One region of the Streptomyces sp. P1-3 genome, then DNA from elsewhere that is predicted to be linked to it. Evidence: riboswitches for the same ligand, from Rfam matches in the RefSeq annotation. Region 1 holds a riboswitch; the other holds the start of a gene.

Region 1 (4,259 bases):
CGGGCGTCGGCCAGCTGTCGGCGTGCTGCGTCGGCGGCAAGGGCCATGGGTGCGCTCCCCCCGGGTAGGCGGTGTACGGGCCGGGCGCCCCGGCCCGTACACCGGTGGGTTCTCAGGATCGGACGGCGGGCGGCCAGTGCTGGATCAGGTGCCCTGGTGCCGGATCAGACGGCGAGCGCCTGGGCACGGCGCTTCACCTCCGTGCCGCGATTCTCGCGCAGGGCCTGTGCGGGGGTGCCGGGCAGGGTCGGATCCGGAGTGAACAGCCACTCCAGCATCTCCTCGTCGCTGAAGCCGTCGTCCTTCAGCAGCGTCAGGGTCCCGGAGAGCCCCTTGACGACCTTTCCGTCTCCGATGAAGTCGGCGGGCACCTGGAGCACCCGGTTCTCGCCACGGCGCACGGCGATCAGCTGGCCTTCCTTGACCAGCTGCCGGACACGGGTCACCTCGACGTCCAGCCGTTCCGCGATGTCGGGAAGGGTGAGCCAGGCGGGCACGAGAGCATCGGTCTTTGCGTCAATCTCGGTCACGGGGCCAAGCCTGCCATCCGGGACTGACAACCGGCGAACGCTCCGCGGCCCCGGAGTCACTCCGCCGGCCGCCCCGCCGGGTCCCGACGGCGTCGCGCGGCGTGCCCCGCAGGAGCCGCCGGGCTCACAGCGCCGCGAGTTTGAGCGGAACTGACGCGTCCGCCGCCTTCGCCCGGTCGATCTCCGCGCCGCTCTCGATGAGCTTGCGGCCCTGCGCCAGGTCACGCGGTCGGCCCACCGCCAGCAGAGCGATCAGGGCGCCCTCCCGCAGCCAGCACACGCTCCACGCCGCACCGCTCGGGTCGCCGCGCCAGACCAGTTCGTCGGCGTCGGCGTGGTGGCCCACGTACTGCACGAACCGGCCGAACTGCTCGGACCAGAAGTACGGCACCGGGTCGTACACCGCGCCGACGAAGTTCGGCCGCTGCGAGCCGACCAGGTTGGCGGCCACGGTCCGCGGCCCCTGCAGCGCGTTGTCCCAGTGGTGCACCAGCAGCCGCCGGCCGTAGCGGGCGGACGGGAACGAGGCGCAGTCGCCCACGGCGTACACGTCGGGCGCCGAGGTCCGCAGCCGCTCGTCCGCGAGCACGGACCCGTCCGCGGCCAGTTCGATGCCCGAGCCGGCCAGCCAGCCGGTCGCGGGCCGGGCGCCGATGCCGACGAGTACCGCGTCCGCCCGCAGCCGCCGCCCTCCCCCGGGGCCTTCGGCCCGGGCGGCGCTCCCGGCCAGCAGCACACCGCCCTCCTCGACCGCGGCGACCCGCGTGCTGGTGATCAGCTCGGCGCCGCTGTCCAGGTACCAACCCGCCATGTACGCGGCGACCTCGGGCGGCAGCGCTCCGGCGAGCGGCCGCTCCGCGGCCTCGACGACCGTCACCGAGCAGCCCGCCTCGCGCGCCGCGGTGGCGAACTCCGCGCCGATCCAGCCCGCGCCGACCACCACGATGTCGTGTTGCGCGGCCAGGACCGGGCGCAACCGCTCCGCGTCGTCGAGGGTGCGCAGCAGATGGACGCCGGGCAGCTGCTCGGTGCCGGGCAGGGAGATCGGCTCGGCGCCGGTGGCGATCACCAGGTGGTCGTACGGCAGCGGACCGGCGTCCGTCCGCAGGCGCCGCCGCTCCAGGTCCACTCCGGTGGCCCGGCTGCCCAGTCGCAGCTCGACGCCGAGCGCCGCGAAGTCCACGTCGAACGTGGCGCCTTCGGCCTTGCCCAGCAGCAGCCCCTTGGACAGCGGCGGCCGGTCGTACGGCTGGTGGGGCTCGGCGCCCAGCAGCGTGATGGCGCCGGACCAGCCCTCCTCGCGCAGCGCGACGGCGGTCTGGACACCGGCCATCCCGGCGCCGGCGATCACGACACCCGGCCCGCCGCCGTCCGTCCCGGTCTGCTTCCGCTCGCTCAGCCCATCAGTCACCTGATCATCGTAGGTCGGCCGGAGCACCGCGCGAGGAGATCTCTGGCACATCGTCAGCTCCCCGGGAGGCTCCGCTCGCCCTTCCGGCCGATTCGGCGGGCGTACTAGGGTGTCGGCACACGCACTCGCGGGAGCCCGGACGCACCGGGCTGAGAGGGAGGCTGAGGCGGCCTCCGACCGTACGAACCTGATCCGGGTCATGCCGGCGAAGGGAGGGGCGAGAAAGCCCATGCACGCAACGGACAGACCGTACGACGTCCTCGTGGTCGGCGGCGGCATCATCGGCCTGGTCACGGCCTGGCGGTCGGCGCAGCGGGGGCTGCGCACGGCGGTGGCCGATCCGGCGCCCGGCGGCGGCGCCGCCCAGGTGGCGGCCGGGATGCTGGCCGCCGTCACCGAACTCCACTACGGCGAGGAGACGCTGCTCGGCCTCAATCTCGCCTCCGCGCGCCGCTACCCGGACTTCACGGCCGAGCTGGAGGAGGCGAGCGGCCAGGACACCGGTTTCCGCGCCTGCGGCACCCTCGCCGTCGCCCTCGACGCCGACGACCGCGCCCACCTGCGGGAGCTGCACGCACTCCAGCAGCACTGCGGGCTGGACGCGCGGTGGCTGAGCGGCCGCGAGTGCCGCCGTCTGGAGCCGATGCTGGCCCCCGGCGTCCAGGGCGGGCTGCGCGTGGACGGCGACCACCAGACCGATCCGCGGCGGCTGGCGGCGGCGCTGCTGACCGCGTGCCGGCGCGCGGGGGTCGTCTTCCACCTCGCGCGGGCGGACCGGGTCGAGATGAGCGGGGACGCCGTCACCGGGGCCGAGCTGGCCGACGGCACCCGTCTCGCCGCGGGCCAGACCGTGCTGGCCGCAGGCAGCCACAGCGGGCGGATCGCAGGGCTGCCGGAGGCGGTGCTGCCGCCGGTCCGCCCGGTCAAGGGCCAGGTGCTGCGGCTGCGGGTCCCCGCCGCGTACGGGCCGTTCCTGTCCCGGACGGTCCGGGCCGTGGTGCGCGGCGGACACGTCTACCTGGTGCCGCGGGAGAACGGCGAGCTGGTCGTCGGGGCCACCACCGAGGAACTGGGCTGGGACACCACCGTCACCGCGGGCGGCGTCTACGAGCTGCTGCGCGACGCCCACGAGCTGGTGCCCGGCATCACCGAGCTGCCGCTCACCGAGACCAGCGCCGGGCTGCGCCCCGGCTCCCCCGACAACGCCCCGCTGCTGGGCCCGACGGCTCTGCCGGGGCTGCATCTGGCCACCGGCCACCACCGCAACGGCGTCCTGCTCACCCCGGTCACCGGCGATGTGATGGCCGAGGTGCTGACCTCCGGGACGCTGCCCGAGCAGGCCCGCCCGTTCTCCCCGCAGCGCTTCCACGCCTCCCCCGCATCCGATCAGGAGCAGTCCGCATGACCGTCAGCGTCAACGGTGAGCCGCGCGAAATCCCCGACGGTCTCACCCTCGACCGGCTCGTGGCCACCTTCACCGCCGCCCCCAGCGGGGTCGCGGCAGCCGTCAACGAGACCGTCGTACCGCGCAGCCAGTGGCCCACCACCCGCCTCGGCGACGGCGACCGCGTCGAGGTCCTCACCGCGGTCCAGGGAGGCTGACCATGGCGGACGACCCCCTCACCATCGCCGGGACCGCTTTCGGCTCCCGGCTGATCATGGGTACGGGCGGGGCGCCGAGCCTCGATGTGCTGGAGCGGGCGCTGCTCGCGTCCGGAACCGAGCTGACGACCGTGGCCATGCGCCGCCTCGACCCGACCGTGCAGGGCTCGGTGCTGTCCGTGCTGGAGCGGCACGGCATCCGCGTGCTGCCGAACACCGCGGGCTGCTTCACCGCGGGTGAGGCGGTGCTGACCGCGCGGCTGGCCCGTGAGGCGCTGGGCACCGACTGGATCAAGCTGGAGGTGGTGGCGGACGAGCGGACCCTGCTGCCCGACCCGGTCGAGCTGCTGGACGCCGCCGAGACGCTGGTCGACGACGGGTTCACGGTCCTGCCGTACACCAACGACGACCCCGTGCTGGCCCGCAGGCTGGAGGAGGCCGGCTGTGCCGCGATCATGCCGCTGGGGTCGCCCATCGGCTCCGGTCTGGGCATCCGCAACCCGCACAACTTCCAGCTCATCACCGAGCGGGCGCGGGTCCCGGTGATCCTCGACGCGGGCGCCGGGACCGCCTCGGACGCCGCGCTGGCGATGGAGCTGGGCTGCGCGGCGGTGATGCTCGCCTCGGCGGTCACCCGGGCGCAGGAGCCGGTGCTGATGGCGGGAGCCATGCGGCACGCGGTCGAGGCGGGACGGCTGGCGTACCGCGCGGGCCGG
Region 2 (4,259 bases), 3.8 Mb from region 1:
TTCCTCGCCACCTTCGTGGCGCTCATGCTGGCCGCCGACGACGGGCCGAAGCGGGTGGTCACCTTCCTGCTGCTGACCGTGGTCAGCGACACCGGCGCGTACGCCGTCGGCTGGCGCTTCGGCAAGCACAGGCTCGCGCCGCGCATCAGCCCCGGCAAGACGCGGGAGGGGCTGCTGGGCGCGATCGTCTTCGCCATGGCGGCGGGCGCGCTGTGCATGCAGTACCTGATCGACGACGGTGTCTGGTGGCAGGGCATGCTGCTCGGGCTCGCCGTCGCGATCAGCGCGACCCTCGGCGACCTCGGCGAGTCCATGATCAAGCGGGATCTCGGGATCAAGGACATGGGCAACCTGCTCCCCGGCCACGGCGGCATCATGGACCGGCTGGACTCGCTGCTGCCGACGGCGCCGGTGGTGTGGCTGCTGCTGGTGATCTTCGTCGGGCAGGGGTAGAACGCCGCTGAGCTGCGCGAACGTGACGGAGGGTCCCGTTATCCACAGGATGGCGGGGCCCTTCGCTCGCGTCTGCGACACTGGTACGACCATGCCGAAGCCCGGAGAACTCACTTTCGTCGCCCCGCGCGGAGCCAAGAAGCCGCCGCGGCATCTCGCCGACCTCTCGCCCGCCGAGCGCAGGGAGGCCGTCGCCGCCATCGGCGAGAAGCCGTTCCGCGCCAAGCAGCTGTCGCAGCACTACTTCGCCCGGTACGCCCACGACCCGGCGCAGTGGACCGACATCCCGGCGGCGGCCCGCGAGAAGCTGGCCAGTGAGTTGCTGCCCGACCTCATGAGCGTCGTACGGCACATCTCCTGCGACGACGACACCACGCGCAAGACCCTGTGGCGGCTCTTCGACGGCACGCTCGTCGAGTCGGTCCTGATGCGGTACCCGGACCGGGTCACCATGTGCATCAGTTCGCAGGCGGGGTGCGGCATGAACTGCCCGTTCTGCGCCACCGGCCAGGCCGGACTGGACCGGAACCTGTCCACGGCCGAGATCGTGCACCAGATCGTCGACGGGATGCGGGCCCTGCGCGACGGGGAGATCCCCGGTGGACCGGCGCGGCTGTCGAACATCGTCTTCATGGGGATGGGCGAGCCGCTGGCCAACTACAACCGCGTCGTCGGCGCCATCCGGCGGCTCACCGACCCCGAGCCGGACGGGCTGGGACTGTCGCAGCGCGGCATCACCGTCTCCACGGTCGGCCTGGTCCCGGCGATGCTGCGGTTCGCGGACGAGGGCTTCAAGTGCCGCCTCGCCGTATCGCTGCACGCGCCCGACGACGAGCTGCGCGACACCCTCGTCCCCGTGAACACCCGCTGGAAGGTCCGCGAGGTCCTCGACGCCGCCTGGGAGTACGCCGAGAAGTCCGGTCGCCGGATCTCCATCGAGTACGCGCTGATCAAGGACATCAACGACCAGGCGTGGCGGGCAGACCTGCTCGGCCGGCTCCTCAAGGGCCACCGGGTGCATGTGAACCTCATCCCGCTGAACCCGACCCCCGGGTCGAAGTGGACGGCCTCCCGTCCCGAGGACGAGAAGGCCTTCGTCGCCGCGCTGGAGGCCCATGGCGTGCCCGTGACCGTCCGGGACACCCGGGGCCAGGAGATCGACGGCGCCTGCGGGCAGCTCGCGGCCGCCGAGCGCTGAACCGAGGCCGGAACGGCCCGGCTGAGCACGGCACGACGGCTGATACTGTGCCTTCGCACAAATGAACAATCCGACAGGGGAGCGCGCACAGCGCTGAGAGTGCGGCACGGCCGCAGACCCTCGGACCTGATCCGGGTCATACCGGCGTAGGGAGTCAGCACAACCGATGAACACCAGCCTTCGGCGCGCCCTCGGGGCCGCCCTCCTCGGCGCGCTCGCCACCACCACCCTCGCCGCCTGCGGCGGCTCCGACGACAAGGGCGACGGCGGCTCCAAGTCCGTCACCCTGGTCACCCATGACTCCTTCGGCATCTCCCCTGAGGTGCAGAAGGAGTTCGAGCGGAAGAGCGGCTATCAGCTGAAGATCCTCAAGAGCGAGGACGCCGGGGTCGCCGTCAACAAGGCGGTGCTGTCCAAGGGCCACCCGGAGGGCGACGTCTTCTTCGGCGTCGACAACACGCTGCTCTCCCGCGCGCTGGACAACGACCTGTTCACCCCGTACGAGGCCAAGGGGCTGGACCGGATCCCGGCCGCGGTCCAGTTCGACCGGGACAAGCACCGCGTGACGCCGATCGACACCGGCGAGGTCTGCGTCAACTACGACAAGAAGTACTTCGCCGACAAGAAGCTGGCGCCGCCGCGGACCTTCGACGATCTCATCAAGCCCCAGTACAAGAACCTGCTGGTCACCGAGAACGCCGCCACGTCCTCGCCCGGCCTGGCCTTCCTCCTGGCCACCGCCGCCCGGTATGGGGACGACGGCTGGCGGGACTACTGGAAGAAGCTCAAGGACAACGGCGTCGAGGTGGTCGACGGCTGGAACCAGGCCTACAACGACCGGTTCTCCGGTTCCGCCGGGGGCAAGAAGGCCGGGGGCGACCGGCCGCTGGTCGTCTCCTACGCCGGCAGCCCGCCGGCCGAGGTGTACTTCGCCAAGCCGCAGCCCAAGAAGGCGCCGACCGGCGTCGCGACCGGTACCTGCTTCCGGCAGACCGAGTTCGCGGGCCTGCTCAAGGGCGCCCGGAACGAGGAGGGCGGCAAGGCCCTGCTGGACTTCCTGGTCAGCAAGCGGTTCCAGGAGGGCATCCCGCTGACCATGTTCGTCAACCCGGTCCTCAAGGGGGCCGAGCTGCCGAAGCTGTACACCGACTTCGGCGCGAAGGTGGACCACCCCGAGACCATGGCTCCCGAGAAGATCGCCGAGAACCGTGAGCCGTGGGTCAAGTCATGGTCTTCCCTGGTCCTGTAGAGACCCCTGGCGGCGGTCCCGCGAAGACCCCCGGTCATCGCGGCGCCGCGACGACCGCCGTCGACGGTCCTGAAGAGGCCGTCGCCAGCGGATCCGGGAAGGCCACGGCCCGCCGCGCCGCCCCGCCGCGCCGCCGCGACCCGCGTGGCGCGGCGGTCCGGCTCGGCCTGATGGCCCTGCCGCTGGCATTCTTCGCGGTCTTCTTCGCGTATCCGGTGGCGGCCATCGTCACCCGCGGGCTCAAGGCCGAAGGCCGGTGGCGGTTCGACCGCGTCGGCGAGGTGCTCGGCGATGACGGCATCCGCGACGTCCTGTGGTTCACCACCTGGCAGGCCGCCGCCTCCACCGCCCTGACCCTGGCCCTCGCCCTCCCCGGCGCGTACGTCTTCGCACGCCTGGACTTCCCCGGCAGGCGACTGCTGCGCGCCGTGGTCACCGTGCCGTTCGTGCTGCCTACCGTCGTCGTGGGCACCGCGTTCCTGGCCCTGCTCGGCCGCGGCGGACTCCTGGACGACCTGTGGGGCGTACGTCTGGACACCACCGTCTGGGCGATCCTGCTGGCCCATGTGTTCTTCAACTACGCGGTCGTCGTACGGACCGTCGGCGGGCTGTGGGCGCAGCTCGACCCGCGCCAGGAGGAGGCGGCGCGGGTCCTCGGAGCGGGCCGCCTGGCGGCCTGGCGGCGCGTCACCCTGCCCGCGCTCGCGCCCGCGGTGGCCGCCGCCGCACTCATGGTCTTCCTGTTCACCTTCACCTCCTTCGGCGTCGTGCAGATCCTCGGCGGCCCCCACTACGCCACCCTGGAAGTGGAGATCTACCGGCAGACCGCTCAGCTGCTGGACCTGCCCACGGCCGCCGTCCTCAGCCTGGTGCAGTTCGCGGCGGTCGCCGCGCTGCTCGCGGTGCACGCCTGGACCGTGCGGCGCCGGGAGAGCACCCTGCGGCTGGTCGACCCGGCGCTCACCGCCCGACGCCCGCGCGGCGCCGGCCAGCGGACGCTGCTCGGCGTGGTGCTGGCCCAGATCGCGCTGCTGATCCTGCTGCCGCTCGGGGTCCTGGTGGAGCGGTCCTTCGACACCCCCGACGGCTACGGCCTGGCGTACTACCGCGCACTGGGGTCGGTCGCCGACAGTGGCGGGATGTTCCTGGTGGCGCCGGTCGAAGCCGTGTGGAACTCCCTCGAGTACGCGGCCGTCGCCACCCTCATCGCCCTGATCGTCGGCGGGCTCGCCGCCGCGGCCCTCACCCGGCGCGCGGGACGCCTCGTACGGGGCTTCGACGCGCTGCTGATGCTGCCGCTCGGCACCTCCGCCGTGACCGTCGGCTTCGGCTTCCTCATCGCCCTCGACGAGCCGCCGC

What was found. Region 1 has a riboswitch for thiamine pyrophosphate ahead of thiO (glycine oxidase ThiO). Riboswitches for the same ligand answer to the same signal wherever they lie in the genome.
Region 2: it holds a riboswitch for thiamine pyrophosphate, as region 1 does, so the genes downstream of both, ACQUSR_RS08350 (thiamine ABC transporter substrate-binding protein) here and thiO (glycine oxidase ThiO) in region 1, are expected to answer to the same signal.

Annotation. Positions count from the first base shown of each region.
Region 1 covers NZ_CP192512.1:5,888,426-5,892,684, reverse strand. The annotation lists gene thiE (thiamine phosphate synthase) at 1-47, opposite strand, end outside; gene ACQUSR_RS25130 (Rv2175c family DNA-binding protein) at 165-530, opposite strand; gene ACQUSR_RS25125 (NAD(P)/FAD-dependent oxidoreductase) at 655-1,863, opposite strand; TPP riboswitch at 2,059-2,173, shown strand; gene thiO (glycine oxidase ThiO) at 2,171-3,346, shown strand; gene thiS (sulfur carrier protein ThiS) at 3,343-3,543, shown strand; gene ACQUSR_RS25110 (thiazole synthase) at 3,546-4,259, shown strand, end outside.
Region 2 covers NZ_CP192512.1:2,043,558-2,047,816, reverse strand. The annotation lists gene ACQUSR_RS08360 (phosphatidate cytidylyltransferase) at 1-453, shown strand, start outside; gene rlmN (23S rRNA (adenine(2503)-C(2))-methyltransferase RlmN) at 545-1,651, shown strand; TPP riboswitch at 1,717-1,821, shown strand; gene ACQUSR_RS08350 (thiamine ABC transporter substrate-binding protein) at 1,818-2,900, shown strand; gene ACQUSR_RS08345 (ABC transporter permease) at 3,071-4,259, shown strand, end outside.